One region of the Donghicola sp. genome, then DNA from elsewhere that is predicted to be linked to it. Evidence: riboswitches for the same ligand, from Rfam matches in the RefSeq annotation. Region 1 holds a riboswitch; each other region holds the start of a gene.
The links. A riboswitch is a leader RNA that binds a small molecule or an ion and turns the genes downstream of it on or off. The one in region 1 is predicted to bind cobalamin.

Region 2: linked by a shared signal. The riboswitch ahead of N4A58_RS13195 (DUF4198 domain-containing protein) and the one ahead of N4A58_RS01635 (hypothetical protein) in region 1 are both predicted to bind cobalamin.
Region 3: linked by a shared signal. The riboswitch ahead of N4A58_RS04645 (DUF1636 domain-containing protein) and the one ahead of N4A58_RS01635 (hypothetical protein) in region 1 are both predicted to bind cobalamin.

The regions. Positions count from the first base shown of each region.
Region 1 covers NZ_JAOARZ010000008.1:109,267-119,890, forward strand. Annotated here, with positions in the region: gene N4A58_RS01605 (aspartate aminotransferase family protein) at 1-425, shown strand, start outside; gene N4A58_RS01610 (hypothetical protein) at 468-1,298, opposite strand; gene N4A58_RS01615 (helix-turn-helix transcriptional regulator) at 1,422-2,186, shown strand; gene N4A58_RS01620 (2-oxoglutarate and iron-dependent oxygenase domain-containing protein) at 2,223-3,137, shown strand; gene N4A58_RS01625 (glycine zipper family protein) at 3,240-3,614, shown strand; gene N4A58_RS01630 (hypothetical protein) at 3,598-4,257, shown strand; cobalamin riboswitch at 4,289-4,484, shown strand; gene N4A58_RS01635 (hypothetical protein) at 4,586-4,864, shown strand; gene acs (acetate--CoA ligase) at 5,227-7,200, shown strand; gene N4A58_RS01645 (adenylate kinase) at 7,224-7,892, shown strand; gene N4A58_RS01650 (DUF4212 domain-containing protein) at 7,982-8,242, shown strand; gene N4A58_RS01655 (sodium:solute symporter family protein) at 8,262-9,989, shown strand; gene N4A58_RS01660 (DUF294 nucleotidyltransferase-like domain-containing protein) at 10,092-10,624, shown strand, end outside.
Region 2 covers NZ_JAOARZ010000026.1:209,493-220,116, reverse strand. Annotated here, with positions in the region: partial or broken gene N4A58_RS13225 (SdrD B-like domain-containing protein) at 1-1,096, shown strand, start outside; gene N4A58_RS13220 (homocysteine S-methyltransferase family protein) at 1,253-2,311, shown strand; gene metH (methionine synthase) at 2,304-5,027, shown strand; gene N4A58_RS13210 (ABC transporter substrate-binding protein) at 5,155-6,327, shown strand; gene N4A58_RS13205 (YVTN family beta-propeller repeat protein) at 6,330-7,295, shown strand; gene N4A58_RS13200 (hypothetical protein) at 7,308-7,760, shown strand; cobalamin riboswitch at 7,938-8,155, shown strand; gene N4A58_RS13195 (DUF4198 domain-containing protein) at 8,279-9,064, shown strand; gene cbiM (cobalt transporter CbiM) at 9,068-9,685, shown strand; gene N4A58_RS13185 (cobalt ABC transporter permease) at 9,682-10,272, shown strand; gene cbiQ (cobalt ECF transporter T component CbiQ) at 10,276-10,624, shown strand, end outside.
Region 3 covers NZ_JAOARZ010000014.1:185,443-196,066, reverse strand. Annotated here, with positions in the region: gene N4A58_RS04670 (branched-chain amino acid ABC transporter permease) at 81-1,112, shown strand; gene N4A58_RS04665 (branched-chain amino acid ABC transporter permease) at 1,116-2,318, shown strand; gene N4A58_RS04660 (ABC transporter ATP-binding protein) at 2,331-3,089, shown strand; gene N4A58_RS04655 (ABC transporter ATP-binding protein) at 3,105-3,860, shown strand; gene cobO (cob(I)yrinic acid a,c-diamide adenosyltransferase) at 4,047-4,667, opposite strand; cobalamin riboswitch at 4,705-4,922, shown strand; gene N4A58_RS04645 (DUF1636 domain-containing protein) at 5,022-5,390, shown strand; gene cobW (cobalamin biosynthesis protein CobW) at 5,393-6,427, shown strand; gene cobN (cobaltochelatase subunit CobN) at 6,432-9,677, shown strand; gene cobG (precorrin-3B synthase) at 9,674-10,624, shown strand, end outside.

The DNA of each region.
Region 1 (10,624 bases):
TCCACGACGCCTTCATGACCGGCCCCGAGGGCATGATCGAACTGTTCCACGGCTACACCTATTCGGGTCACCCCGTGGCCTGCGCGGCAGGTTTGGCGACACTCGACATTTACGAGCAGAACGGGTTGCTGACTCGCGCCGCAGAGCTGGAAAGCTACTGGGAAGAAAAGGTCCACAGCCTGCGCGACAAAGGCCCAATCAAGGATATCCGAAACATCGGCCTGATCGGTGGCGTGGAACTGGAAAGCCGCGAAGGTGAATTCGGAACAAGAGCTTACGAGGTCTTCCTCAAGTGCTACAAGGCCGGTGCCATGGTCCGCTATACAGGCGAAACGATTGCAATGTCGCCGCCGCTGATTTTTGAGAAAGAGAATATTGATACCCTGATCGATATTCTTGGCGAAGCGATCAGCACCACCGCCTAAACAGTGCCCCCCGCGCCCCACATGGACGCGGGGGTCTTCGTTTCACGGCAGCGGCAGAACTTGCACGCGACCCTCCAGCATGTGCGGCAGCAGCAGGTTCACCCCATCGGTCCCAATGTCCGCCAAGCCTGCTGGGAACGTACCGATCACCTCTGCTCCGCCGTCCTGAACTTCGATCAGGGCCCCCTGCACCCAGTCGCTGACGATCAGGCGTCCGTCCACCATCACGACACCGTCGATGTTTCCGACCCCTTCCGCGATCACCTCAATGTCTTGGCTTGCTGCATCAACCGCCAACAAATCGCCCGGCGCGTCTGTGGTGAAATCCTCGTGCAGGCCCTGCCCCCAAGACCCGACGATCAACCGGTCTTCATCCCAGGCTATCCCGTTCGGATGGCTGAGTGCTGCGCTTTGCACCCAAGGTTCAAAGCTTCCGTCCTGCAGGCGCCAGATCGTGTCGGTCATCAGATCAGAGACATAGACCGCGTCATCGGACGCCGTCACATCATTGAGGAATTCAGCCGTTTTCGCGTGGTGGATAGCCACCACTGCAGCGCTCTCCAAATCCACTTCGACCAATCCCGCAACGTCTGCCACGAACAGCCGATCCCCCGAGATCGCCATTCCCTTGGGCGCATCAAAGCCCGTCAGCCAATGCTGTGCCATCAACGTCCCGTCAGGGTTCAGGCTGGACAAATAGCCATTTCCATCCGCGTCTGTGAAGCCACCTTTGATGTTGCTTACGATGATCCGGTTATGCGCCGCGTCAAAGATCGCTGACTCGGGAAACTCGAACTCACCTGCGGTTGCCGAATGGGCTGTGAAGGTCGCCAGCACACCTGCCAAGAGGGTCACATTCAAGTGTAAAGTCATTCTGAAATCTCCATCGATTAAGATGAAAACTACTTATACTTGTGATACGCTTATTGCGCAGATCATCGATTTGGTATCACTTAACGATACGCCAATACCCAATTCCGTATCACAGGAGCCCATATGCGCGGAGATGTCTTCAAAGTCCTGCAAGAGGCTCTGCGCGCACGGCGCATGACCTATGCCGATCTGGCTGACACGATGGGACTGTCAGAGCCCACAATCAAACGCATCTTTGCGGCGCGGGATTGCAAACTGAGCCGCATCATCGAAATTTGCGACGCACTCGATTTGTCGCTGTCAGACGTGACCGACAATGCCGCCCGCCAGAAGGCAGAGGCGACTGTCTTGCCCATGGCGACCGAACTAAGTTTGGCGGCAGACCCGCCCCTCTTTTACTTCCTGATCCTGCTGCGTGATCTGCGCGCGCCCGAATACATCGCACAGGTCATGGACCTGAGCCCGACGCGGCTGCACCAGATGGGTATGACTCTGGAACGGCTAGGGTTGGCAGAGGTCGGCGCGGGCAACAAAATTCGGCTTTTGTCGCATGCCCCGATCCGGTTTCGACCCAATGGCCCGCTTCTGCCCCTCCTCAAAGAGGTCAACCTGCGCTTCATCGCGCATGGCATCAGCACCCCATCCGGTAACGCAGATCATTTCTTTACCATATCTCGCCGCATGCGAACCGAAACCGCGCTGGAGATCCGCCAAGATATTGAGGCGCTGAGCGAGAAAATCTCGGAGCTTTCGCGACAGGACCAGTTGGTTGCACCAGAACACCTACTCAAGCCCTACAAGATTGCGGGCTTCTGGGGAGTCGTGGATTTCGGCGCTCTGATGGCGCGCCCTGCGAACACGCTGGAAACCGTACCCCAAGGGCGCTAGGGTCCGCCGCGACGCGACACCCGAAAGGCCCTTGCCATGACCACCATCCCCCGTATTGACGCCCGCGAGATGATCTCCCGCGCGCCAGAAACGATGGCAGAGCTGCGCCGCGCGGCCCAAGAGGTCGGCTTCATGACTTTGGTGAACAGCGACCTCTCGCCAGAGGACGTCTTGCGCGTGATCGACGCCTATCGCGCGTTCTTTCAGTTGCCAGAGGCCGCCAAAGAGCCTGTGAACATGGCCCGCACCGGCGCGAACCGGGGTTGGGGTGCACCCTATTCCGAACAGGTCGATCCCAACGCGAACCCCGACTACAAGCAGGTCTTTGACAGTGGCCTCGCGCTGCCCGCCAATGACCCACTGGCCCATCTGACCTGCTACGCACCAAACCAGTGGCCCGATCAGCCCGTCGGTTTCAAACAGACCGTCGAAGATTATGCGGACCGCGCGGTCGGTGTCGCCATGGACACACTTCGCGGGATTATTGCAGCGGTCGGCCTGCCCGAGGGCAGCTTTGACGAAGCCTTTACCAAGCCGATGACCTTGCTGCGCGGGAATTACTACCCCACCCGTCCGGTCGATGCGGGCGCTAATGATTTCGGGATCGCGGCGCATACGGACTATGGCTGCGTGACGCTCTTGGCGACAGACGGCGTTGCGGGACTGGAAGTGCAGCAGCGCGACGGCGCTTGGCTGGCTGTTCAAGCCGAGCCGGGCACATTCATCATCAATTTCGGCGAAATGCTGGAAAGCTGGACCAACGGGCGGATCAAGGCCACCTTGCACCGCGTCATCGGCACGAGCCAAGAACGCGTCAGCGTCCCGCTTTTCTTTAACCCGAATTACGACACCAATGTCGCCCCCCTTGGCTCGGGCGGAACACTGCTGGCGGGCGACCATCTGGAGCGCCGCTTTCGCGAGACCTACCTGCACCTGCAGCGCCCCGCGTAACAATTGGCACCAAGTGTCATGTCCGTGACACCTGCGGTCATGTGAGAAATTGCACCAATCGGTCAAAAGCCGTGTCAGTCAATTCAGACACGGAGCATGACCATGGAAGGTTACTCGAAGCATTTCATCCTCGCCCTTTTTGCGGGCACCCTGCTGTCCGCCTGCGGTGACAGCGGCGCAAACTACACCCCGATCAATGACGGCCCCACCACGATCGGGTTCCAGAGCGATCTGGCTGCCTGCCAGCGACTGGCCAAGAACCAGACCCAATTGACCCAAGAGGCCTACGGTGCTGCCGCCATCGGAGCGGCCGCGGGGGCTTTGCTGTCGGCAGTGGCAGACGATGACGACATGGTCGGCAGCGCGTTGGGGGGCGCCGCCATTCTGGGGGGCACGGTTGCGGTCGAAAACCAAGACAAGAAAGAAGACATCGTGATCAACTGCATGAAGGGGCGTGGCCATGCGGTCGTCGGATAGACCCTTTGCGGCGCTGGCGGCAGCAGTGTGCGGGCTGACCTATCTGGTTGGCCTGCTGATGTACGCGACCATCTTTTCTGGGGCAGATCTAGATGCCGCGGGCGTGCCGTCAATCCGGACCATCGCCTTTATCGTCACCCATTCCGGCGCGTTGCGGCTGTGGTATTTCAGCATTTACGTGGTCAACGGGCTGGCGCTGCTAATGCTGGTGCTGGCCCTGTCAGAGCGCGATGCGCCCCTTTGGCGGCGCTGGATCACCGGAGTAGGTTTTGTCTGGTCCGCACTGGTGATTGCGGCGGGGCTTGTCGCTGTGGTCGCGCTGGCTAGTTTGCCAGAGATCTATCGCACCGCGCCGTCGGATGCCGCCCGTCACTGGCACATCGCCACCAGTTTGATCGAGGGGGTCGGCGGCGGGACCGAATTGCTTGGGGCGCTATGGATTTTGGGAATCGCAACAGGTTCAGCCTTCGCCCCAGCGCAAAAGGGTTTGGCCGTTGTGGTGGGCACGGCGGGCATGCTGACCTTGCACCCCGCAGTGGCAGAGGCCGGCGGCGCTGTGTTCGGAATTGGCTTTATGGGGCTATTTTTCTGGATCGCGGTGACGCTGTGTCCGAGATGCCGTTGGCAATCCATCAAAGCCTGAGCGAATTGAATTGACGGGCCCCAACGGGCCCGTCATGGTCAGCGCAGATGGTTGCCCGCCCTGCTCCGGCAGGAACGGCATGAAAAGGGAACGTGGTGTAAATCCGCGACTGCCCCCGCAACTGTAAGCGAAGAGCTCTTCGGCAGAACCACTGGCCCCGCGCCGGGAAGGTCCGAAACGGCAAAGACACGCGAGTCAGGAGACCTGCCATCTAAGCAATGCAAACCCGGACGGGGTGTTCCGGCGGATGCGGTGGCCCCAGCTTCTGCAGCGTTCGGGCATATCGGTTTCCGCCTGTCCTCCTTGGTCCAAACGCGCGGAGGGCGCTATGACCTTAACGACTATCGTGGCCGGACTGACGGCCGCAAAACATTCTCAAATTGATCCGACGGAACGGGCGCGGGCGGGCTTTCTTCAATGGTGTCTGAGCCTTGAGGATACGACCGACATGCGCGCAGAGGCCCGCGCAGCAATCGCGAAACTGCACTATTTCGATTCCGACTCAGCAGCATTGGCCGCGTTCGAAACCCTGCTGGTCGAAGCGACACGGCCCATGCCCGCCCCCAGACGCCGCGGGGCCAGACGGAGTCAAATGCGGCTTCAGTAAAAGGTTGCAACCATCTGACCAACAAACTGCAAACAAATTGATCGGCGCTACCATCGTCAAGGTTGCGCCGTTCCGTCGCAGCCACCCCATACATTGGTCGCAAAGATACCGCGCTAACGGTTTTCTCATTTTGCATCTATCACATTGTTTTCACGAAAATTTCACCGCGTTATTTTCAGTGAATTTACAAAATGACATCCGCGAGTAAACAGGCTTCACAAATAAATTGATGCCTTGCAGGGACTTATTCCATTGTTTTCAAACTCTGGTAATGTCTCGCTAAGGGAGAGACGCCGACATATTCTGTGGCTGCAATTTGCCCCCATACGGGGCGTCCATAAAACGACAGAGGGAGGAGCCTAATGTCCACTCAAGCGCAAACCGCCGAGGTCAAGGAACCGGTCTATCCAGTTCCGGCTGAATTCGCGAAAACCGCTCATATTGATGCGGCAAAGTATCAAGAGATGTATGCCCAGTCGGTGAACGACCCCGAAGCATTCTGGGGCGAGCACGGCAAACGTCTGGACTGGATCAAGCCCTACACCCAAGTCAAAGACGTCAACTACAACTTTGGTGAAGTCAGCATCAAGTGGTTCCACGATGGCACCCTGAACGTTGCCTATAACTGTATTGACCGTCACCTCGAAAAGCGCGGCGACCAGACTGCGATCATCTTCGAGCCCGACAATCCGGACGACGAAGCACAGCACATCACTTACAACGAGCTGCACGACAAGGTTTGCCGCATGGCGAACGTCCTGCGCAGCCAGGGTGTGACCAAAGGTGATCGTGTCATCCTGTATCTCCCCATGATCCCCGAAGCGGCGTATGCAATGCTGGCCTGTGCCCGTATCGGTGCGATCCACTCGATCGTGTTTGCGGGCTTCTCGCCCGACGCTCTGGCAAACCGCGTCAACGACTGCGGCGCCAAGGTCATCATCACTGCAGACGAAGCGCCCCGTGGCGGCCGCGTCACCCCGCTGAAGTCGAACGCGGATGCCGCGCTTCTGCACTGCTCGGACAAGGTCCGCTGCCTCGTGGTCAAGCACACCGGCGGTCAGACCACTTGGGTCGACGGTCGCGATGTCGACGTGAACGCTCTGATGGAGCACGCAGCACCCGAATGCCCCGTCGAGGAAGTGAACGCCGAAGATCCGCTGTTCATCCTGTACACCTCGGGCTCGACCGGCAAACCCAAGGGCGTTGTTCACTGCTCGGGCGGCTATCTGGTCTACGCGGCGATGACCCAAGAGCTGGTCTTTGACTACCACGAGGGCGACGTCTACTGGTGTACCGCTGACGTGGGTTGGGTCACCGGCCACTCGTACATCGTCTATGGCCCGCTGGCGAATGGCGCGACCTCGCTGATGTTCGAAGGTGTTCCCACCTACCCCGACGCCGGTCGTTTCTGGGCTGTCTGCGAAAAGCACAAGGTCAACCAGTTCTACACCGCGCCGACCGCGATCCGTGCTCTGATGGGCAAAGGCACCGAGTTCGTCGAAAAGTACGACCTGTCGTCGATCAAGACCCTTGGTACCGTGGGCGAACCGATCAACCCCGAAGCATGGAACTGGTACAACGACGTTGTCGGCAAAGGCAAAGCGCCTATCGTTGACACGTGGTGGCAGACCGAAACCGGTGGTCACCTGCTGACACCGCTGCCCGGTGCAACCGCGCTGAAGCCCGGCTCGGCAACCACGCCCTTCTTTGGTGTTCAGCCGATCGTTCTGGACCCCACCACTGCCGAAGTTCTCGAAGGTGCGACCGAAGGCGTTCTGTGTATCGCCGACAGCTGGCCCGGTCAGATGCGTACCGTCTGGGGCGACCACGAGCGCTTCCAAGACACGTACTTCAGCCAGTACAAGGGCTACTACTTCTCGGGTGACGGCTGCCGCCGTGACGAGGATGGCTACTACTGGATCACTGGCCGTGTGGACGACGTGATCAACGTATCCGGTCACCGCATGGGCACTGCCGAAGTCGAAAGCGCGCTGGTGGCACACGCCAAAGTCGCCGAAGCCGCAGTGGTTGGCTATCCGCACGAGATCAAGGGTCAGGGCATCTACGCCTACGTCACTCTGATGAACGGCGAAGAGCCCACCGAAGAGCTGCGCAAAGAGCTGGAAAAATGGGTCCGCACCGAGATCGGTCCGATCGCGAAGCCCGACCTGATCCAGTGGGCGCCCAACCTGCCCAAGACCCGTTCGGGCAAGATCATGCGCCGCATCCTGCGCAAGATTGCCGAGAACGACTTTGGCGCACTGGGTGACACCTCGACCTTGGCCGAACCTGGCTGCGTGGACGAGCTGATCGAAAACCGGATGAACCGGGGCTAACGGAGATGGATGGAGCGACAACCATGACCACACCCGCAGTTCTCATTTTGCTTGGCCCCCCCGGGGCCGGCAAAGGCACCCAGGCCCGCCGTCTCGAAGAGAAGTTCGGTCTGGTGCAACTGTCGACCGGTGACATGCTGCGCGCAGCTGTTGCCGCCGGCACCGACGCGGGCAAAGCGGCCAAGGCCGTGATGGACGCGGGCGAGCTGGTCAGCGACGAGATCGTCATCAACATTCTGCGGGACCGCCTCAAAGAGGATGACGTCGCCAAAGGCGCCATCCTTGACGGCTTCCCCCGCACCACTGTTCAGGCCGAAGCTCTTGATGGGCTGCTGGCCGAGAATGGCCAGTCGGTCAACGCCGCCATCGCGATGGAAGTCGACGATGCAGCGATGGTCGAGCGTATCTCTGGCCGTTACACCTGCGCCGGTTGCGGCGAAGGATATCATGACAGCTTCAAGCAGCCCGCTGCCGAAGGTGTTTGTGACAACTGCGGAAGCACGGAATTCAAGCGCCGTGCCGACGACAAGGCTGAAACCGTGGGAGCCCGCCTCGAGGCGTACCACGCTCAGACCGCCCCCCTGATCGCCTACTACGACGAAAAGGGGCAACTTAGCCGCGTGGACGCCATGGGCGACATCGATGCGATCACCGCAAAGATGACCGAAATGGTAGAGAGCGCGATCAGCTAGGTTTCCTAGAATGTCTCCGGGGCGAAGGAGGAACCGCCCCGGACTACGAATCAAGACCATAGCTTTTTGGAAAATGGGGAGGATTGCCTATGGCAAGCCAACAGGACAGCTCGGCCTACTGGTCGAAAAATATTAGTATCATCAAAGGGTGCCTGATCGTCTGGTTCGTGTCATCCTTTGGCATGGCCATTCTGCTGCGCCCGCTTCTGTCGGGTATCGAAGTCGGCGGAACGGACCTTGGTTTCTGGTTCGCACAACAGGGAAGCATTCTCGTCTTTCTTGTTCTGATTTTCTTCTACGCATGGCGCATGCACAAGCTCGACGTCGAATACGGCGTGGACGAAGAATAAGTTTTAAGGACCTGATATCATGGATCAATTTACACTAAACCTGCTGGTGGTGGGCGCGACGTTCGCCCTCTACATCGGCATCGCGATCTGGGCCCGCGCGGGTTCGACCTCGGAATTCTACGCAGCCGGCCGCGGCGTTCACCCTGTGGTGAATGGTATGGCAACCGGTGCGGACTGGATGTCGGCAGCTTCGTTCATCTCGATGGCCGGTATCATCGCATTTGGCGGCTACAACACCTCGGCCTACCTGATGGGCTGGACCGGCGGCTACGTTCTGCTGGCGATGCTGCTTGCGCCCTACCTGCGCAAGTTCGGCAAGTTCACCGTGCCTGAGTTCATCGGCGACCGCTTCTACAGCCAGACTGCGCGTACCGTCGCTGTTATCTGCCTGATCGTTGCATCGCTGACCTACGTGATCGGTCAGATGACCGGTGTGGGCGTTGCGTTCTCGCGCTTCCTCGAAGTTGACAAACTGACCGGCCTTCTGATCGGCGCGGCCATCGTGTTCTTCTACGCGGTTATCGGCGGCATGAAGGGCATCACCTACACTCAGGTTGCACAGTACGTCGTTCTGATCATCGCATACACCATTCCCGCGATCTTCATCTCGCTGCAGCTGACCGGCAACGCGCTCCCGCCGATGGGCCTGTTCTCGGACGCGACATCGTCGGGCGAGCCTCTGCTGTCGACCCTGAACGGTCTGCTGAACGATCTGGGCTTTGCAAACTACACCGAACAGACCGACACCACCCTGAACATGTTCCTGTTCACCGTGTCGCTGATGATCGGTACTGCGGGTCTGCCCCACGTGATCGTTCGCTTCTTCACCGTTCCTACCGTGAAAGACGCACGTTACTCGGCAGGTTGGGCACTGGTTTTCATCGCACTGCTGTACCTCACCGCTCCTGCGGTTGGCGCAATGGCGCGTCTGAACCTGATCAACACCGTCTACCCCAATGGCACCACCGAGCAGCCTCTGGCCTATGACGATCGCCCCGAGTGGGTCAGCAACTGGGAACAGACCGGTCTGCTGAGCTTCGAAGACAAGAATGGCGACGGCCTGATCCAGTACGTTGCGGATGCAGACGCCAACGAGTTCATCGTAAACCGTGACATCATCACGCTGGCGAACCCCGAAATCGCGCAGCTGCCTGCATGGGTGATCGCGCTGGTTGCGGCTGGTGGTCTGGCTGCGGCGCTGTCCACGGCGGCAGGTCTGTTGATGGCGATTTCGTCGGCGGTTTCGCACGACTTGATCAAGTCGCAGATCAACCCCGAGATCTCGGAAAAAGGCGAACTGCTGTCGGCACGTGTGTCGATGGGTGTGGCTATCGTGATCGCAACCTACCTGGGCGCCAACCCTCCGGGCTTTGCAGCGCAAACCGTGGCTCTGGCCTTCGGTCTGGCAGCGGCATCGATCTTCCCGGCGCTGATGATGGGCATCTTCTCGAAGCGCATCAACAACACCGGCGCGGTTGCTGGCATGGTCACCGGTCTGATCGTCACCCTCGTGTACATCTTCCTGCACAAGGGCTGGTTCTTCATCCCCGGCACCAACAGCTTCACCGATGCTGAGCCGCTGCTGCTCTCGATCAAGTCGACTTCGTTCGGTGCGATCGGCGCTCTGCTGAACTTCATCGTGGCCTACTTTGTGTCGAACGCGACCGAGGACACCCCGCAAGAGATCAAAGACCTGGTCGAAGCGGTTCGTGTTCCCCGCGGCTCGAGCGCAGCGGTTGACCACTAATCCCAAGCAGATGGGGCGGTTCGCCGCCCCTTCCCTTGGTTGCCTTTCAGCCCTGTCCGGTTTCAACTGGGCAGGGCTTTTCACATCAGACAGATTTCAACCATGACGATTCCTTTGACAGATATCTCGGCTTTTCTCGGTGGACTGCACCCCTATGACGGTCTGACCGAAGCCGAACGAGAGACGCTGGCGGCGGCGATAGAGGTGCAGAACCTGCCCCAAGGCGCGACGATCTACCGTCATGGGCAGCCGCTCGACGGGCTGTATATCGTGTGGTCCGGTACGGTCGAGGTCGTGGACGCCAACGACATTCCCGTGTCCATTCTGGGCCCCCGCAATTCTTTTGCCGAACGCGGCCTCCTGCGCGAAGGCGTGGCTGTGACCACTGCCACCGCAACCGAACAAACCGTTCTGCTGATGCTGCCCAAGATGCAGTTCGCGGAACTGATCCACGATCATCAGGTCGCGCGCCGTTTCTTTGACCGCTCGCGCACCCCCGCCCCGCGCGGCAGCGATCTGGCCACCAGCCGGGTCGAAACGATCATGCACCCCTCGGCCTATTTCTGTACGCCGGGCACCACAGTACAGGATGCCGCCCGCGAGATGCGCGACCGGCATGTGTCCTGCCTTTGCGT
Region 2 (10,624 bases), on a different contig from region 1:
AATCGAGGACGACATCCGCGTGACGATGCAGCGCCAAACCGAAATGGTCTCTGGCTGGCGGGCAAGTGCGCTCGAGCGGATGAAAACGGCCATCGAAGATCGCTCCGCGCTGCGATCCTATGAGACCAAGGACCCACTCAGCGGAAGCATCGAAGCATCGGCTGGCGCCTTTGCCTTGGACACCACGTACGAAAGCGAACGTTTCGATGCGGAAAGCCTGACGTGGACGATTAACGCGGCGGATCTGGTCTTTAGCCAAGACGAAGCGCTGGGAACGCAGCTGATGCTGACCTTCAACCACCGCCGTGAAAAGCTGCACGACAGCGATCGTCTATCGGGCCGCTACATCGGCGGCTATGTCACGCGCACCACGGTCGATACTCTGGCAGAGGGCGAAATCAACGGCTTTGGCCTGAATGCGGGTCTCTACGGCGCGAGCCGCCCTTATCAGCAGCTGTTCTTCGATTATCACCTTGGGGCGGTTGCGGGCAAACATAGCTACGACCTGGACTTCGCACGCGATCAGACCATCAACGCCACAGGAGACTTCACCTACTTTGGCGTGACCGGCGGTGTTGCCCTGTCGGGCGAAATGAAGGCCGGAGACACGATTATCGAACCGCGTATTGGTCTGGACGGGTTCTATACGCCCGAAACAAGTACCGACGTGACGGCCACCAGCGGCCCCTTCACCGAAGATGCCAGCTTGGACATCGGCAGCGTTTCGAGCGGACGCCTCTTTGTCGAGGCACGGTTCAGCAATGACCTGACCCAAGCGCATGACGGCCAAGGCCTGTGGGATGGGTTGGATGCAGAAACGGCGTTTACCTTGCGGGCGTTCTGCGATGCCTTTGACGACATGGACACCCGCTGCGGAGCCGGCGCGGGCTTCGATTTTGTCAAAGAAAACGAGGACAAAACGCACCTGCAGAAGCTGATGCTGAACGTTGATAAGTCAGGCGATCATGTGATCGCTCGCATCGGATTTGGGCTCGAGCGCCAGTTTGCCAAAGGTGCTGGAACCAGCAGCCTGAACATGCGCGCCGATCAGATGGGCAATCCAACAGTCGAATATGCGGTGACCCTGGACTTCTAACGACGTTCTAACCCTATTTTTCCGAGAATGGCCCGCCAATGCGCGGGCCATTTTGCGTTTGGGATCATGAGGCCAGCTCATAACAAAGTCGAAAAGCATGAATTATGCTTTGGACTGCCCGCATGTTAGGCCCCTGCGTAGAAAGCAGGTGCCCTTATGAACTCTCCCTCGCTGCCGCGCAGCCCCTCCTATGATGCCCTCATCCAAGCCGCCGACGAGCGGATCTTGATCCTTGACGGAGCCATGGGAACGATGATCCAGACCCTGAATATGACCGAAGAGGATTTTACCGCGAACGGTCACATTCACGGACCCAAATGCAGGCACCATTCGGACCAACCTCAGAAGGGCAACAACGACCTGCTTGTCCTGACCCAGCCTCAGGCCGTCGAAGATCTGCAACTAGATTTTGCTCTGGCCGGCGCTGATATCCTCGAAACCAATACGTTTTCTTCGACCACCGTCGCGCAGGCCGACTACGGTTTGGAAAACGCAGTGCATGATCTGAACGTCGCAGGTGCGCAGGTGGCCCGCCGCGCCGCAGACCGCGCCACCGCGCAGGACGGCAAACCCCGCTGGGTGGCGGGCGCAGTGGGACCGACCAACCGCACAGCCTCCATCAGCCCTGACGTGAATGACCCCGGTTACCGCGCCGTGACCTTTGATGATCTGCGTAGCGCCTACGGCCAGCAGATCGACGGGCTGATCGCGGGCGGCTCTGACCTGATCCTGATCGAGACGATTTTCGACACGCTGAACGCCAAAGCCGCAATTTTCGCAGCCTTTGAAAGCTTTGCCAAAGTGGGTCGGCAACTGCCCATTATGATCTCGGGCACCATTACCGATGCATCGGGGCGGACGCTTTCGGGGCAAACGCCCACGGCCTTCTGGCACTCGGTCCGTCATGCGCGGCCCTTCACGGTGGGTCTGAACTGCGCCCTTGGCGCAGACGCCATGCGGCCCCATCTGGCGGAACTGGCGGGTGTTGCAGACACCCGCATATGCGCCTACCCCAACGCGGGCCTGCCCAACGCCTTTGGCCAATACGATGAAACGCCCGAACAAACCGCCAAACTGGTTGAGGTCTTCGCCCGCGAAGGTCTGATCAACGTGGCGGGCGGCTGCTGCGGCACCACGCCTGACCACATCCGCGCCATCGCGGAACATGTCGCCCCCTACGCCCCCCGCCAGATCAAGGAGACCGCCGATGTCTAAACCTCTTCTGCGTCTTTCCGGTCTGGAGCCCTTTGTCCTGACCCCCGACATTCCCTTCGTCAACGTGGGCGAACGGACGAACGTCACCGGCTCGGCCAAGTTCCGCAAGCTGATCACCAACCGCGACTATGCCACCGCTTTGGACGTGGCCCGCGATCAGGTGGAAAACGGCGCGCAGATCATCGACGTGAACATGGATGAAGGTCTGATCGACAGCAAACAGGCGATGATCGACTTTCTGAACCTAATCGCCGCCGAGCCCGATATCGCCCGCGTGCCGATCATGATCGACAGTTCCAAATGGGAGGTGATCGAGGCCGGCCTGAAATGCGTGCAGGGCAAGCCGGTGGTGAACTCGATTTCGCTGAAAGAAGGCGAAGAAGCGTTCATTCACCACGCAAGCCTCTGCCTTGCCTATGGTGCAGCGGTCGTGGTCATGGCCTTCGATGAGGCAGGCCAGGCCGACACCCTTCAGCGCAAGATCGAGATTTGCGAACGCGCCTATAAGGTGCTGACCGAAAAGGTCGGCTTCCCGCCCGAAGACATCATCTTTGACCCCAACGTCTTTGCGGTCGCCACCGGCATCGAAGAGCACAACAACTACGGCGTCGATTTCATCGAGGCCACCCGCTGGATCCGCCAGAACCTGCCCCACGCCCATGTGTCGGGCGGCGTGTCGAACTTGTCGTTCAGCTTCCGCGGCAACGAGCCTGTGCGCGAGGCAATGCACGCGGTCTTCCTCTATCATGCCATTCAGGCGGGCATGGATATGGGCATCGTCAATGCCGGTCAGCTGGCGGTGTATGACCAGATCGACCCCGACCTGCGCGAGGCCTGCGAAGATGTGGTTCTGAACCGCACCCCAGACGCGACAGAAAACTTGCTGGAGATCGCAGAACGCTATCGCGGCGCGGGCGGTGGCAAAACCCGCGAAAAGGACATGTCCTGGCGCGAGTGGCCCATCGACAAGCGGTTGGAACATGCCTTGGTCAACGGGATCACGGAATTCATTGACGCAGACACCGAAGAGGCCCGCCAACAGGCAGAGCGCCCCTTACATGTGATCGAAGGCCCGTTGATGGCCGGCATGAACGTGGTCGGGGATCTGTTTGGCGCAGGCAAAATGTTTCTGCCGCAAGTGGTAAAATCCGCCCGCGTCATGAAGCAGGCCGTGGCCGTGCTCCTGCCCTATATGGAAGAAGAGAAGCGCCAAAACGGTGGCGATGGCCGCGAGGCGGCGGGCAAAGTCCTGATGGCCACGGTCAAGGGAGACGTCCACGATATCGGTAAGAACATCGTCGGCGTGGTTCTGGCCTGTAACAACTACGAAATCATCGACCTTGGCGTTATGGTCCCACCCCAGAAAATTCTGGAAGAGGCCCGCAAGCATAACGTCGATATCATCGGGCTTTCGGGTCTGATCACGCCGTCCTTGGACGAAATGGTGCATCTGGCGACCGAGCTCGAAAAAGAAGGCTTCGACGTGCCCCTTCTGATCGGCGGCGCAACTACGTCGAAGGTGCATACGGCAGTAAAAATCGCCCCGCAGTACCAACGCAATCAAGCGATCTATGTAACCGACGCAAGCCGTGCGGTGGGCGTGGTGTCTGCCTTGCTGAGCGATACGCAGCGTGATGAATACGTCGCGGGCATCCGCTCGGACTACACTGAGGTCGCCGAGCGTCATGAACGGGCGGAATTGGCCAAGCAGCGATTGCCCTTGGCCGCAGCCCGCGCGAACGCCATGCAAATCGATTGGACAGATTACACTGTTCAGGCTCCAAAGTTCACGGGTCAGCAAGTCATCGACGACTGGGATCTGGCGGAGATCGCGCGCTACATCGACTGGACGCCGTTTTTCCAGACTTGGGAGCTCAAGGGCGTCTACCCCCGCATACTAGAGCATGAGAAATACGGCGAGGCGGCGCGCAACCTTTTTGCCGACGCGCAGGCGATGCTTCAGCGGATTATCGAAGAGACGTGGTTCAAGCCCCGCGCCGTGGTCGGCTTCTGGCCCGCGAACCGTACGGGTGACGACATCCAGCTGTATACCGACGACGCTCGGACCCAGCCGCTTGATGTGCTGCACACCCTGCGTCAGCAGACCTCAAAGAGGAAAGACAGCCCTAATCTTGCGCTGGCCGATTTCGTCGCGCCCGAGGGCACGCCTGACTATGTGGGCGGTTTCGTGGTCACTGCGGGCCCCCAAGAGGATACGATTGCCAAAAAATTCGAAGACGCTGGTGACGATTACAGCGCGATCATGGTCAAGGCATTGGCCGACCGCTTTGCCGAAGCCATGGCCGAGATGCTGCATCAGCGTGTACGCCGCGATTACTGGGGCTACGCCAAGGATGAAACCTTCACGCCAGACGAGCTGATCAAAGAGCCGTATTGCGGCATCCGTCCCGCACCCGGCTATCCTGCTCAGCCCGATCACACTGAAAAGGTAACACTTTTCAAACTGCTGGATGCAGAGGCCAACACCGGCGTCGCGCTAACAGAAAGCATGGCCATGTGGCCCGGCGCGTCGGTCAGCGGCCTCTATATCGGGCATCCGGACGCTTATTATTTTGGCGTGGCCAAGGTAGAGCGCGATCAGGTCGAAGATTACGCCGCCCGCAAAGGCATGGAAGTGGCCGAAGCCGAGCGCTGGCTCGCCCCAATCCTGAATTATCGGAGCAGCCCCGTAGCGTCCCAAGTCGCGGCAGAGTAACGGCACATTTCGGCCCATAGCCCCGCACGGCGGCCCACACGTCCGGACGGGGCTGACCGCCATCAGACCATGGTCTAATTTCGTCCCTGATCGAGTCTCCATAGCCTGCGATCAGGGAGGAAAATTCATGCGTTTCAGAACCGTCGCGGCTGTGTGGCTTGCGGGGCTCATCCCGTTGTCGGGGCACGCCCAAGGCTTGGACATCAATGTCCACTTTCTGCGCGAGCAGACCGAAGAGATCGCGACGCTCTCGAATCTCGACCCTCGCCCCGAAGACCTGAGCATTCAGGGCGCCGAACTTGCGATCAAAGACAACGCGACCACCGGAAAATTCCTGAAACACGGGTATAGCTTGACCCTGCATGACGTGCCCGTGGGCGATGATGTCGTCGCTGCCGCCAAGACGGCCCTGCAGACCTCTGACCTGTTGGTCACTGATGTGTCGTCGGATCTTTTGCTCAAGATTGCAGACCTACCCGAGGCTGAAAACGCCTTGATCCTGAACGCCACAGCCGAAGATAGCGCTTTGCGCGATGAGGCCTGCCGCGCAAACGTGCTGCACACCGCGCCGGCGCTGGCCATGCGGACCGATGCGCTGATGCAGTACTTTCTGTTCAAGCGCTGGGGAAAACTGGCGATGATCGAAGGCACCTACCCTCAGGACACCGCCTATGCCGAGGCTTTGCGATATTCGGCCACCAAATTCGGTCTCAAGTTCGGCGAAACCAAAATCTGGGCCTTTGATGCGGATATGCGCCGGAACGCGGCGGCCGAAGTGCCGCTCTTTACCCAAGACTTGCGCGACTATGACGTCCTTCTGATTGCGGACGAGGCCGAGGATTTCGGGCGTTATGTGGCCTATAACACGTGGCTCCCCCGTCCGGTGGCGGGCAGCGAAGGAATCTCTCCCCAAGTTTGGGCACCTGTGGTCGAACAGTGGGGCGCCGCGCAGCTGCATTCCCGCTTCGAAGAGCTTGCGGGCCGCAGCATGGAGCCCGAAGATTACGGCGCATGGGCTGCCATCCGCAGCATCGGAGAGGCCGTGACCCGCACGAACGCCGCCGATGCGCCGACCCTGCGCAATTATATGCTTTCGCCTGATTTCGCGCTGGCGGGATTCAAGGGAACGCCGCAAACCTTTCGCGATTGGAACGGCCAGATGCGCCAACCCGTGCCGCTGGTCACCAGCCGCGCTATGGTGATGCAGGCCCCCCTGCCCGGCTTCATGCACCAAACCAACGAACTCGACACCTTGGGCGTGGACGCGCCCGAAAGCTCCTGCACCGCTTTCAAGGAATAATCATGCGTATCTCGACACTTGCTGTGATAGCCGCGATGGCCGCACACCCTGCCTTGGCCGATGAAATCTGGGTTACGAACGAAAAAGACGATACAGTCAGCGTGATTGACATCGAAACGATGGAGGTCAGCCACACCTACGAAACCGGCGAGCGCCCGCGCGGGATTACCTTTAGTCACGACTACAAATACGTCTACATCTGTGCATCCGACAGCGACGCAGTACAGGTGATGGACCCCGCCACTGGCGAGATTCTGCATGACCTGCCATCGGGCGAAGATCCCGAGCAATTCGTCCTGCATCCCGATAACAAGCACCTTTATATTGCCAACGAAGACGATGCGATCACCACGGTTGTGGACGTCGAGACTCGCAAGGTGATTGCCCAGATTGACGTTGGCATAGAACCCGAAGGCATGGCTGTCTCGCCCGACGGTAAGATCGCGATCACGACCTCTGAAACCACGAATATGGCGCATTGGATCGATACAGAAACGCAGGAACTGTTTGCCAATACGCTGGTGGACTCGCGCCCGCGCCACGCCGAATTCGTGAAAGACGGCGCCGAGATGTGGGTCAGTGCAGAGATCGGCGGCAGCATTTCGGTCTTTGACACCGCGACACAGACGGAAAAAGCCAAGATCCGCTTCGAACTGCCGAACATCCATCCCGATCGCATCCAGCCCGTGGGCTTTGAACTCGGCGAAGGGGACAAGTTCGCCTATGTCGCGCTGGGGCCATCGAACCATTTGGCCGTCGTAAATGCCGAGACCTACGAGGTCGAAGACTACATTCTGGTCGGTCGCCGCGTTTGGCACATGGCGTTCAACGCCGACAAGTCGCGCCTGTTCACCACTAACGGGATTTCTGGCGATGTTACGGTCGTGGACGTAGCCAAACGCAAAGCGCTGAAAACAATCAAGGTTGGTCGCTTCCCGTGGGGTGCCGCCTTCCGCCCGACCAACTAACGGAGCAGACCTATGAGAAAATTCATCACGATGCTAGCGATCGCGGCCACCTTGCCCATGGCTACGATGGCAGATGACGACGACGATGATGACATGAAGTTCGGCATGGCCGGTCTGTTGTCCGCCAAAAACAAGCATGACCTCGAACCGATCCAACTCAGCGCGGGCATGCCGCTGACTTCGGAACCTTGGGTGCTGAAATCCGGCAGCTATTACGAGTTCGAAATTCAGGGCGACGGCAGTCAGGAATTGGCGCTGGTCGGCCACGAATTCTTCCGCGCGATCTGGATCGACGAGATCGTGGTCGAAGGTCTGGAAATCCGCCCCCTCGGACTTGATTCCATCGAGTTTGACGAGGCCGGCGAGATGGAAATCGGCTTTATCGCGCTGAAGCCCGGCTCTTACTACATCAAGATTCCCGGCAGCACGGGCGAGACCCAGCGTCTCGACATCACCATCGAATAAACCGTGTCCAAATTGCGGAATTTTTAGCTGGGTGCATCACAGGTGCACCCGCATAAATTGCCTGTCCAAAGATGCCGACCGACACTTGCTGCGTCAAAGACGGCACCCCATGACTTGCGCGCAATATCTACGTCCGAAGGGACAATCTTGGCAATTGACTCAAGGGGTCCAATTGCCCATTACAAACGTGTGAACGGTTCTGCAACGCGCGACACGGCGCAGCAGAAGTAAAAGGGAACACGGTGCGGCGTACCCATCAGGGACCAAAACCGTGGCTGCCCCCGCAACTGTAAGCGGAGAGTGCGTCCAAGGGGCCACTGAGGATCATCCTCGGGAAGGCAGGACAGCACATCGACCCGCGAGCCAGGAGACCTGCCGTCACAGGGTCGGGAAACCGGCCTTACCCAACCGGACGCCGGGGTGAGCGTCTGGCTCGGCAGGTTTAAACATCTACCGTGTCCAGCTTCCCTTCTGTCCTTTCATCCGTGGGCTTTGCCCGCACGCCTGAAAGGTATGATATGACTTTGAAACTTACAGCGGCAGCGATGACGGCATTGCTCCCCTATACCGCGCAGGCGCATTTCGTCCTGCCCTATGCAGATGACACCCAGATCGCGCGGCCCGGCGATGTGCCAGTGGCACTGGTCTTCTGGCACCCTTTTGACAACGGTCACGTCATGGACATGGAGACGCCGCAAGCGTTCTATATGATCCATCACGGCGAAAGAACCGACCTGATGAACCGTCTCGAGCCAACCAATTTCCAAGGCGCCGAGAACACAGGTGCGGCCTTCAGAGCCTCTGTCCCCGTCAAACGCTCTGGCGACTATGTGCTGGTGACCGAGCCGGTCCCCTATTACGAACCCAGCGAAGACAAATATATTCAGCAGTTGACCAAGGTGGTGTTCAACCGCAACCAACTGCCTACTGACTGGATGGCACCGGTCGGTCTATCTACCGAGATCGTGCCTCTGGTCAAACCCTATAACGTGATCGCAGGCTCATCATTCACCGGTCAGGTCCTGTCCGAAGGCCAGCCCGCGGCAGGGATCGAGATCGAAATCGAATACGTCGCCGCAGCGCCTGATATTGACAGCTTTGCCGCGTCGGCGCCGACTGTGCAGCCCATGCCGGGTGGCTCTTTGGTCGCGATTTCGGACGAAAACGGATACTTCACCTTTGGTGTGCCTAAGGCAGGCTGGTGGGGCTTTGCCGCGCTCGGCTCTGGCCCCGCAACCGAACATGATGGCAAAGAGCTCAGCCAAGATGCCGTGCTCTGGATCAACGCCTACGATATGGAGTGAACCATGCATATCGTTGACGGAGCGCTTTCGAACCCTGTTGTTATCGCCGGAACGGCCATGGCCATTGGCGGTATCGCGATGGGGCTCAAGCAATTGACCCTAGAGCGTATCCCCGCGACTGGCATCCTGTCGGCCAGCTTCTTTGTCGCCGCGCTCATCCATGTGCCGATCGGCCCTTCCTCGGTCCATCTGGTGCTGAACGGGCTGGCGGGGCTGATCCTAGGATGGGCGGCGTTTCCGGCGCTCTTCGTTGGGCTCTTGCTTCAAACGGTTTTCTTTGGCTTTGGCGGGCTGACGGTCATCGGCGTCAATCTGTTGAACATTGCAGCGCCCGCGGTACTGGCTTGGCTGCTCTTTGGGCGACTGGTGGAACGCGGAACCCCGATGTCCGGCGCGATTTGGGCCGGTGTCGGTGGTGCGTTTTCCATCGCTGCGACTACGATCTTTGTCGCGTTTTCGTTGGCTTTAACGGGGGACGAGTTCATTCCTGCGGCCAAGTTGGTGCTGCTGGCCCACATCCCCGTCATGGTGATCGAGGCCCTGCTGACCGGCGCAGCGGTCTATCTGGTGCGTCAAGTGCGGCCCGATCTCTTTACCGCGGTCAAGGGGGTCGCCCCATGATCCGCGGGCTCGCTCTGATCTTTGCACTCCTTGCGATGCCCCTGCCCGCAGCCGCACACAAGGTGATCTTTGCGATCTTCAAATCCGGCGATGTTGTCGAAGGGGAACTCGGGTTTTCCAACGGCGACATGTCATCTGGCGCTGTGATTGAGGCATTCGACAGCGCAGGCAACAAAATCGGCGAGGCCATCACGGACGCAGACGGGTTCTTTGTTTACGCTCCGACACAAGAGATCACCCATATCTTCAAGGCTGATATGGGCGCAGGTCATGTGGCCCAGGCCGAAATGACCGCAGATGACATCGCAGATATCCTCGGCGTGGCCGCTGCAGAAGAAACCGTTGCCAAAAGCACCACCCCCGCATCGCCAACCACAACAGGCGGGGTCACCGTTGCGTCCTTGTCCAGCGAAGAGCGTTTGGCGATTGCCGAGGCCGTGCGCGACGAGATGCGCCCACTGCGCCGCGAACTAGCGGCCTACCGCGAAAAGAATGACCTTCAAACAATTCTAGGCGGACTAGGCTACATCTTCGGTCTGTTCGGCCTGTATTTCTACATCGCGGCGCGCCGCCGGATGGAGGGTTAAGGGATGAGCGATCGGTTGACCAACCCCGAGAAAACACTTCGGATAGGCCCCATGATGACAATGGGGCACATTCCGGATCTCGACCCGCGCATGCGGATCGTCTTGGCCGCCCTCTTCGCTGTGGTTGTTGTATCCCTGTCCGACCTGATCGCCTTGTGTCTGGCCGTGCTCGTCGCAGTCACACTGCTACCCTTGTCTGGTTTGCCTGCAAAACGCACGTTCAAGCGCATGGCAGCTATGGACGGTTTCATTATCTTTACCCTGATCCTACTGCCGTTTTCCGTGCCGGGAACACCGATGTTCACCTTTCTCGGCTTTGATGCCTCGTGGGAGGGGCTGCGCCAAGCGGTCG
Region 3 (10,624 bases), on a different contig from region 1:
CCTCTGCGCTGGCCGGTTGATCAGCCGGTCCGACATCGCTCGGACCGGCCTAGCATCCTATTGAGAAGACGGTCGGAACCATGGACGCGATCCTACTGCAAATCCTAAACGGGCTCGACAAGGGCTCGGCCTATGCGCTGATTGCGCTAGGGCTTACGCTGATTTTCGGCACACTCGGCGTTGTGAACTTTGCCCACGGGGCGCTGTTCATGATCGGTGCCTTCTGCGCTGTGACACTCCAGCGTATCCTGAACCTAAGCTACGAAGTGGTTGACGCCACCCAGACAGACTTCCTTGGCAATCCGCTCAAGGTCAAAGTCCCCTATGTCGAGGCATGGTTCGGACCCGAGATGGGCGGTTCGATCATCGACTGGTCCGTTCCTTTGGCAATTCTGTTCGCCATTCCGGTGATGATCTTTGTCGGTTTCGCGATGGAACGCGGCCTGATCAAGCACTTCTACAAGCGTCCCCACGCGGACCAGATCCTTGTGACCTTTGGCCTCGCCATCGTTCTGCAAGAGGTCGTCAAGTATTTCTACGGCGCGAACCCGATCCCCACAGGCGCCCCCGAGGCGTTCCGTGGCAGCTTTGATTTCGGCGTTCTGCTCGGCTTTGATCCCAACGCGATCATCTATCCTTACTGGCGTCTGATCTACTTTGGCTTTGCGGCTGTGATCATCGGCGGCGTGTTCAGCTTCTTGCAGTTCACCACGTTTGGCATGGTTGTCCGCGCAGGTATGGCAGACCGCGAAACCGTTGGCCTCTTGGGCATCAATATCGACAAGCGCTTTACCTTCATGTTCGGCCTTGCTGCGGCAGTCGCCGGTCTGGCTGGCGTGATGTACGCGCCGATCAACAGCCCGAACTACCACATGGGCATGGACTTCCTCGTGCTGTCCTTCGTGGTTGTGGTTGTCGGCGGCATGGGCTCCTTGCCCGGCGCTGTGGCAGCTGGCTTCCTGCTTGGTATTCTCGAGAGCTTTGCCTCGATGAACGAGATCAAGTCCATCATTCCCGGTATCGACCAGATCATTATCTACGTCGTCGCCATCATCATTCTGCTGACCCGTCCACGGGGCCTCATGGGCCGCAAGGGCGTGATGGAGGACTAATCCATGTTTGGTCTGAACAAAAAAGACACCTCTCTTTTGCTGGTCGTCGCGGCGCTGACACTCTTCGCGCCGTTCATCCTGAACCCTTTCCCCACCGATAGCGGTCTGGCGCAGTTCAACGCGGGCTATCCCGACCTGATGCAGCGCTTTGTGATCTTTGGCATCTTTGCGGTGGGCTTCAACATTCTGTTCGGTCTGACCGGCTACCTGTCCTTTGGCCACGCGGCGTTTCTGGGTGTGGGCTCGTACTCGGCAGTCTGGATGTTCAAGCTGCTGAGCATGAACGTCATCCCCGCGATCATCCTGTCGGTCATCGTGGCGGGCCTGTTCGCACTGCTCATCGGCTTTGTGTCGCTGCGCCGGTCGGGCATCTACTTCTCGATCCTAACGCTGGCCTTCGCGCAGATGTCGTTCAACCTCGCCTACTCGGTTCTGACGCCCATCACCAACGGTGAAACCGGCCTGCAGCTGACCCTCGACGATCCCCGTATTCTGGGTGTCTCGGCGACCGCTGACGGCTCGATCCCCGTGACCAGTCTGTTCGGTCTGGAAATGCGCTCGACCTACGAGATGGCCGTGGGCGCATGGAACTTCCAGTTCAGCGCGGGTTACTACCTGTGTGCGATCATCATGCTGGTGTCGTTCTACATCGCGGTCCGCATCTTCCGCTCGCCCTTTGGCCTGATGCTGCGCGCTGTGAAGTGTAACCAGAACCGTATGCGCTATACCGGCCTGAACACCCGTCCCTACACTTTGGCGGCCTTCGTGATCTCTGGCATGTATGCCGGTCTGGCGGGCGGCCTGATGGCATCCATGGACCCGCTGGCAGGCGCCGAGCGTATGCAGTGGACCGCATCGGGCGAAGTCGTTCTGATGACCATCCTTGGCGGTGCAGGCACCCTGATCGGCCCCGTTCTTGGCGCAGGCTTCATCAAGTACTTCGAAAACATCTTCTCGAAAATCAACGACAACGTTCTGCACCAGTGGTTCGGCTTCTTGCCCGACGGGATCGAAGACTTCGTTGTCTTTGTCATCCATCCCTTCATCGGCAAAGGCTGGCACCTGACCCTCGGCATCCTGTTCATGCTGGTCGTGATCTACCTGCCCGGCGGTCTTGTCGAAGGGGGACAGCGGATCTCGCGCCTCTTCAAGAAAGACAAGTCCGACAAAGACGGCGCTGCCGCCAAAACCACCCCCGCGGAATAAGGAGAGCAACCGATGGGTATTCTCGAAGTCAAAGGGGTTGGGAAACGCTTCGGCGGTCTGCAAGCCCTCGGTGATGTGAACCTCAGCGTTCAGGAAAACACCGTCCACGCCATTATCGGTCCCAACGGGGCCGGTAAATCCACCCTGCTCAACTGCCTCGTGGGCAAGCTGATCCCCGACACCGGAAGCGTCATGTTCGACGGTCAATCGGTTCTGGGCCGCTCCCCCCACGAGATCAACCAGATGGGTATCAGCCGCGTCTTCCAAACACCTGAAATCTTCGCGGATTTGACGGTTCTAGAAAACGTGATGATCCCCTGCTTTGCCCGCCGTGACGGTTCGTTCCGCATGCATGCTTTTGGCTCTGTCGTGAACGAGTCCGACATGCTGCAAAAGGCAGAGACCATGCTGGACGACGTGAACATGCTGTCCAAAGCGCACCTGCACGCAGGCAGCCTGTCCCGCGGAGACAAACGCCGTCTGGAAATGGCCATGTGTCTGGTTCAGGAGCCGCGTCTGCTGCTGCTGGACGAACCCACAGCTGGCATGGCCCGCGCCGACACCAACAACACCATCGATCTGCTCAAAGAGATAAAGACCAAGCGCGACATCACCATGTGCATCATCGAACACGACATGCACGTAGTCTTCTCTTTGGCCGACCGGATCACCGTTCTGGCCCAAGGCACCCCGCTGGTCGAAGACACCCCGCAGAACATCAAAGGCCACCCAAAGGTCCGCGAAGCCTATCTTGGCGAAGCGCAGGTCTAATCAGGAGATTTCCCCATGAACGTAAGACCCGATTTCTCCAAGAACTCGAACCACGCAGAAACGGCACCCGCCTTCCTGTCGGTCTGGGACATGCACGCCTACTATGGCGAAAGCTACATCGTGCAGGGCGTGAACTTTAACGTCCACGAAGGCGAGATCCTCGCGCTTCTGGGCCGCAACGGCGCTGGCAAAACCTCGACCCTGCGCGCCATCGCCCGCACCGGCAGCCCTCAGGTCACCCACGGCGAGATCTGGCTGGACCACCAGCCGCTGCATAACATGACCAGCTACGAGGCAGCCGCGGCTGGCCTCGGCCTCGTCCCCGAAGACCGCCGCATAATCCCCGGCCTAACGGTCGAGGAAAACCTGCAACTGGCCCAAATCGCTCCGCCCATCGGCTGGTCCATCGACCGCCTCTATGACCTGTTCCCCCGCCTCGGCGAGCGCCGCAAGCAAGAGGGTGTGACCCTCTCGGGCGGCGAACAGCAGATGCTGGCCATCGCCCGCGCCTTGGCCCGCGACATCAAGGTCCTCCTCCTCGACGAGCCCTACGAAGGCCTCGCGCCCGTGATCGTGGACGAGATCGAGAAAACCCTGATGCACATCAAGGAACAGGGCATCACCACCGTCATCGTGGAACAAAACGCCGTCCGCGTTCTTCAAATTGCTGACCGTGCGATCATCCTCGACACCGGTGGGATCGTCTACGATGGCTCTGCCGCCGAAGTACTCGCGAACGAAGAGCTGCGCGCCGAATACCTCGCGATCTGACAGCTTCGACCTTCGGACACACAAAAGGGCCCAACTGGGCCCTTTTTCATTCCGCGCTGCGCACGAATGCCTTCGGCGAGGGTATTTATCTCCAAGATGAAGGCCATACAGATCTTCATCATGGCCCAAATACCCCAGGGGTGAATTGGCGCGGAGCGGCAAGAGGGGGCAGCGCCCCCATCAGGCTTAGAATTCAACGCCCTTCTGGCCTTTGATCCCAGAGCGGAAGGGGTGCTTCACCAAGGTCATTTCGGTCACCATATCTGCGGCCTCGATCAGCGGCTCTTTGGCGTTCCGGCCCGTCAGGCAAACATGGGTCATGGGCGGCTTTTCTTCCTTCAGGAAGCGCACCACCTCTTCGACATCCAGATAGTCATAACGCAGCGCGATGTTGATCTCGTCCAGCAGCACGAACTTGATCTCGGGATCAAGGATTAGCTCTTTCGCCTTTTCCCAACCCTTGTTCGCCATTTCGATATCGCGCGATTTGTCCTGGGTTTCCCAAGTGAACCCTTCGCCCATGGCGTGAAACTGGCACAGATCGCTGAAGTTCGCCTCAATCAGGGTCCGTTCACCGGTCTCCCACGCGCCCTTGATGAATTGGACCACCGCGCAGGGCATCCCGTGCGCAATACAGCGTAGGATCATCCCGAAACCGGATGACGATTTACCCTTGCCCGGCCCTGTATGGACAATGATCAGGCCCTTCTCGCCCTCTTTCGTGGCCATGATTTTGTCCCGCGCCGCTTTCTTCTTGGCCATCTTGGCCGCGTGACGGGCTTCATCGGTTTGGGGCTTATCGCTCATAGGACGATCCTTACGCTTGACAAGGTGGGGTGCCTTCCCTCAGGTGGGCGGCGCTGGTTCCTGTCTATGACAGGCGAAGAGGGAATGCGCTACCGCTTTGCGACCAAAATCGCAGCCGAAACGCAGCCGCCCCCGCGACCGTGACCGGAGAGGCCCCGTTGCCACTGGCATCCATTTGCCGGGAAGGATCGGGCCAGCCGAGGATCCCCTCGGGCTCCGCAAGCCGGGAGACCTGCCAGCACGATGAAATGTACGGGCGACCGGGGTGTGTCGCGGCCGGCTTTGACAGGCGCGTTTCCCCGTGCCCGATGGCCAGTGATCCCCCGTTTTCCCAGCCAGTTTAGGGAGGCACCCATGGCCGAGGTCACCTTGACCGTCTGCACCACCTGCCGCCGCATCGCGGGCGGAGAGCCTGTCGCGGACGAGCCGCGCCCCGGTGCGCGCCTGTATGAAACCCTGACTCAGTCAGACCTGCCCGAAAACGTCCGCCTGAAATCCGCCGAGTGCCTGTCCGCCTGCTCGCGCGGCTGCTCGATCGCCCTGACCGGTGGCCCCGCCCGTTGGACCTATGTCTACGGCGACATGGACCCCGACACACAGGTAGAGGAGATCCTGACCGGCGTGCGGGCCTATGCCCAAACCACAGACGGGATCGTCCCCTGGCGCGAGCGCCCTCAGGCCTTTCGCAAACAATCAATCGCCCGCATACCCCCGCAGGAGTAACCATGTCCAACCTGTCCAAAATCCCCGTGACCGTGATCACCGGCTTTCTCGGTTCCGGCAAGACCACGCTGATCCGTCACCTGATGCAGAACCCTCAGGGCAAGCGTCTGGCCGTTCTGGTCAACGAATTCGGCACCGCTGGTGTGGATGGTGACATCCTGAAATCCTGCGCGGATGAAAACTGCCCCGAAAACAACATCATGGAGCTGGCGAACGGCTGCATTTGCTGCACCGTCGCCGATGACTTCATCCCGACCATCGAACAGCTGATGGCTCTGCCCGAAACGCCCGAGCACATCATCATCGAGACCTCGGGTCTGGCCCTGCCCAAGCCCTTACTCAAGGCGTTCGACTGGCCCGCGATCAAGTCGCGCATCACCGTGGATGGCGTGATTGCCGTGGCCGATGCCGAGGCCGTGGCGAGTGGCCAGTTCGCCCCCGATCTGGACGCCGTTCAGGCCCAACGCGAGGCGGACGAGAGCCTTGACCACGAAACACCCCTGTCCGAGGTGTTCGAAGACCAGATCAGCTGCGCCGACATCGTTCTGCTGTCCAAGGCCGATCTGGCCGGTGAGGCTGGCATCGCCAAGGCCAAAGAGGTGGTCGAGGCCGAAGCCCCCCGCAAACTGCCGATCATCGCAATCACCGATGGCGCGGTCGATCCCCGCGTGATCCTCGGTCTCGAGGCGGCTGCCGAGAATGATCTGGAGAACCGGCCTTCGCACCACGACGGCCACGATGACCATGAACATGACGATTTCGACAGCGTCGTGGTCGATCTTGGCGAAGTCGAGGACGTTCAGGCGTTGCAAGATGCCATTGTGAAAATGGCAAAGGACCAGAATATCTTGCGTGTCAAAGGCTACGTCGCGGTCAAGGGCAAACCCATGCGCTATCTGGTGCAGGCGGTGGGCACGCGCATTCGTGCGCAGTACGACCAGCCTTGGGGCGACCGTCCCCGCGCGTCCTTGCTGGTGGTAATTGCTGAACACGACCACATCGACGAGACCGCAATCAAAGCGGCTTTGGGCGTCTGATCCCATGCACGTCGTCTTCCGCGAAAGCCACGGGCTCGACCAGAGCGATACGCCGATGGATCTGGGGCAAACGCCCGCAGACCTGATTGTGCTGTCGTTCTCGGACTCGGACCTTGGCGCTTTCGCGGCGGGCTACCATCGGGCCAAGGGGACCTTGCCGACCGTGCGTCTGGCGAACCTTGTGGCCCTGAAACATCCTCTGTCCGTGGACGTCTACGCCGAACAAACGCTCGAGGGGGCCAAGGGCATTCTGGTCCGTCTGATCGGCGGCGAAAGCTACTGGTCTTACGGTCTGGCGACCCTTCAGGACTTGGCGCGGCGCAAGGGGATTGCGCTGGCCGTCCTGCCCGCCGACGGACGTCAGGATGACCGGCTGGACCAGCTCAGCACCCTGCCCGTCTCGACCCTGCGCCGTCTTCAGCAGCTGTGCGACGCTGGCGGCGCCGTTGCGGCCCAAGCCGCGCTCGCCCAACTGGCGCTGGCCGCTGGCCTTTATGCGGCCCCCGTGATGGGCGCAAAAACCGTGCCGGATGCGGGCTTTTACCTGCCCGACACGGGCGTTGTCACCGATCCGCAGCGCGACGACCGCCCGCTGGCTCTGGTGACATTTTATCGCTCTTACCTGACATCGGCGGACACCTCGCCCATCGACGCCATGATCGCGGCTTTGGAGCAGCGCGGGTTCCAAGCCTTTGGAGCCTTTGCCAGCAGCCTCAAAGCGCCTGCCGCTGCCGACTGGCTGCGCACCGAGATCGAGACCCTGAAACCCGCCACCATCGTGAACGCGACCGCCTTCTCGGCCCAAGGCCGCAATGGCGAACCCTCGCCCCTCGATGCCGCTGGCTGCCCCGTATTCCAGATTGCCCTCTCGACCGCCCGCAAAAAGGACTGGAATGACGCCGACCGCGGCCTCTCTCCCGCCGACCTTGCCATGCACGTGGTTCTGCCCGAAGTCGACGGCCGCATTTTTGCCGGTGTCGCCAGCTTCAAACAGCCGGGCAAGAAGGATCCAGACCTCGAATATTCCCGCTTTGCCCACCGTGCGGACCCTGCCCGCATCGACGCCCTAGCGGACCGCGTGCAGAAGTGGCACCGCCTGTCCACCCTGCCCGCCGCAGACAACCGGATCGCGCTCGTGCTGTCCACCTACCCCGGCAAGACCTACCAGATCGCCCACGCGGTCGGCATGGACGCGCTTGCCAGCGCCGAGCAAATCCTGGTTGACCTCAATGCCAGCGGCCACACCGTACGCCCCCAGTCGAACCTGGGCCAGCGCCTGACCACCGAAACCCTGACCTATCCGCTCGCGGCCTACGAACAGGCGCTAGACACCCTACCCGACCCCCTCCGCGCTGACCTAATCGCGGCTTGGGGCACGCCCGACACCGACCCGCTGTTCCGTGATGGTGCGTTCCATTTCCCCGCCATTGACGCAGGGAATGCGCTGGTCGCCCTCCAGCCCGAGCGCGGCGACGTCCAGACCCGCGACGACGACTACCACGACCTGTCCCGCACCCCGCGCCACAGCTACGTCGCCTTCTACCTCTGGCTCCGCGCCCAATCCGACGCGCTGGTCCACATCGGGGCCCATGGCACGCTGGAATGGCTGCCGGGCAAATCCGTGGCCCTGTCCGGTGACTGCTGGCCCGAGGCGCTGATCCGCGACCTGCCCGTCATCTACCCGTTCATCGTCAACGACCCGGGCGAGGCCGCCCAAGCCAAACGCCGCATCGCTGCCGTCACCATCGGCCACCTGCCGCCCCCCATGGCGCAGACCAAACTGCCCGTGGGAATGGGGCGCCTGGAACACCTGCTGGACGAATACTCGACCGCAGACGGCCTTGACCCCGCCCGCCGCGACCGCCTAATCGCCGACATCCGCGCCGAGGCCCAAGGCACTGGCGTCGAAGAGGACCTTGGCATCCCGCACGACGCCTCTGCCGCCGAAGCCATTACCCGCATTGACCGCTTTGTCTGCGACATCAAAGAAAGCCAGTACGGCGAGGGGCTGCACATCTTTGGCGCAGGCGACTACGGACCACAGGAAAACGCGGGCCTTCACGCTGCCCTGAACGGCCGCTTCGTCCCCGCTGGCCCCTCTGGTTCCCCATACCGAGGCCGCTCGGACGTCCTGCCCACAGGCCGGAACCTGTTTACGACCGACCCCCGCTCGGTCCCCTCCCGCGCCGCCCACGCCCAAGGCGTCAAGCTGGCCGAGGAACTCTTGCGCCGTCACCTTCAGGACCACGGCGACTGGCCAAAGGGGCTGGTGATCGACCTCTGGGGCAGCGCCACCATGCGCACCGCAGGCGAGGAATTCGCCATGGCCCTGCACCTCGCGGGCCTCGCGCCGAAATGGGACGACGGCTCCGAACGTGTCAGCGGGTTCGAGATCATCCCGCTCGCCCTGCTAAACCGTCCCCGCATCGACGTGACCTTGCGCGTCTCGGGCCTCTTCCGCGACGTCTTCCCCGGCCTAGCCCAGATGTTCGAAGGCGCCGCCGACAAGCTGGCCGAGCGCGAAGAGGCGCCCGAGGACAACCCCTACGCCGCCCGCACCCCCCGCGTCTTTGGCCCCAAACCGGGACAATACGGCCTCAACATGGGCGCATCACTGGACGACTACAGCGAAGAAGCCCGCGCCGCCGCTGGCGAGGCATGGCTCGCCGCCAGTTCCCACGCAATCGACGCCAAAGGCGAGGTCCACGAAGCCCGCGAGGCCCTCGAAACCCGCCTGCAAACCGCCGACAGCTTTGTCCACCTACAGGACCTGCCGGAAACCGACGTCCTGATGGCCAGCGACTACGCCGCCCACGAGGCCGGTTTCGCCGCCGCCATGAAGCGCCTAGGCCAAGAGGCCCCCGCGCTCTACCACATGGACGCGACCCAACCGGACCGCCCCCGCGCGCGCAGCCTGAACGAAGAAATCGCCCGAACCGTCCGCGCCCGCGCCGCCAACCCCGACTGGGCCAACGGCATGATGAACCACGGTTTCCGCGGCGCGGCCGAAATCGCCGCCACGCTCGACCACATGGCCGCCTTTGCCCATCTGGCAGGGGTCGTTGGTCCCCACCTGTTCGACCAGTATTTCGAGGCCACTTTGGGCCGCGCCGACCTGACAGAGTTCATGGCGGACGCCAACCCACAGGCCCTTCAGGCGCTCAAGGACCGCTTCCGCGCACTGATGGACGCGGGCCTTTGGGTCACGCGCCGCAACTCGATCATCGCGGAACTGGAGGCCCTGACATGAGCGCCCCCATCATCCAAGGTTGGTGCCCCGGTGCCCTGCGCCCCATGCAATCGGGCGACGGCCTGGTGGTGCGCGTGCGTGCCCCCCTCAGCCGCTTGGCGCAGGACAAGGCCGCCAAAATCGCCGATCTGGCGCAGATCTACGGGAACGGGCTGATCGACATCTCGAACCGCGCGAACCTGCAGATCCGGGGCGTCACCGATGCCACCCACGCCCCCCTGATCGACGGACTGCGCATGCTCGGGTTGATCGACCGCGACATCGCTACTGAGACCCGCCGGAATATCGTCCTGACGCCCTATTGGACCGCTGGCGATGAAAGCCACCGCATCGCGACCACTTTGATGCTGGCTTTGTCGTCCGATAACGCCCCCGCCACGCCGGGCAAGTTCGGCTATGCGGTGGACTGCGGCGACACTCCCGTGATGACCGATATCAGCGCCGATATCCGCATCGAGCGGGGCCAAAATGGCCTGATCGTCCGCGCCGACACCTGCGACATGGGCATCCCAGTGACCGTGGACTCCGCCGCCGAAACCGCGCTGGAAATCGCCCGCTGGTTCCTGACCTCTGGCGGTGCACCCGAAGGCCGAGGCCGCATGGCCCGCCACCTGAAAACTAACGAATTACCCGCTGAATACCAGACTGCTCCGGCGCAGCCCGCGCAGCACAACCCGCAGATCGGACGCACCAGCAACGGCACCCTTGTGGGCCTCGAATTCGGGCAGATGCAGGCGAAAACCCTCGCCGCGCTGGCGAAATTGGCCCCCATCCGCCTGACCCCGTGGCGGATGCTGCTGCTCGAGAACCTGACCGCATTGCCCGAGATCGACGGCCTGATCACCGATCCCACCGATCCGCGCCTGAATGTCGTGGCCTGCACCGGTGCCCCCGGTTGCCCGCAAGCCCTGAGCGACACGCGCACCTTGGCCCGCCAACTGGCCCCG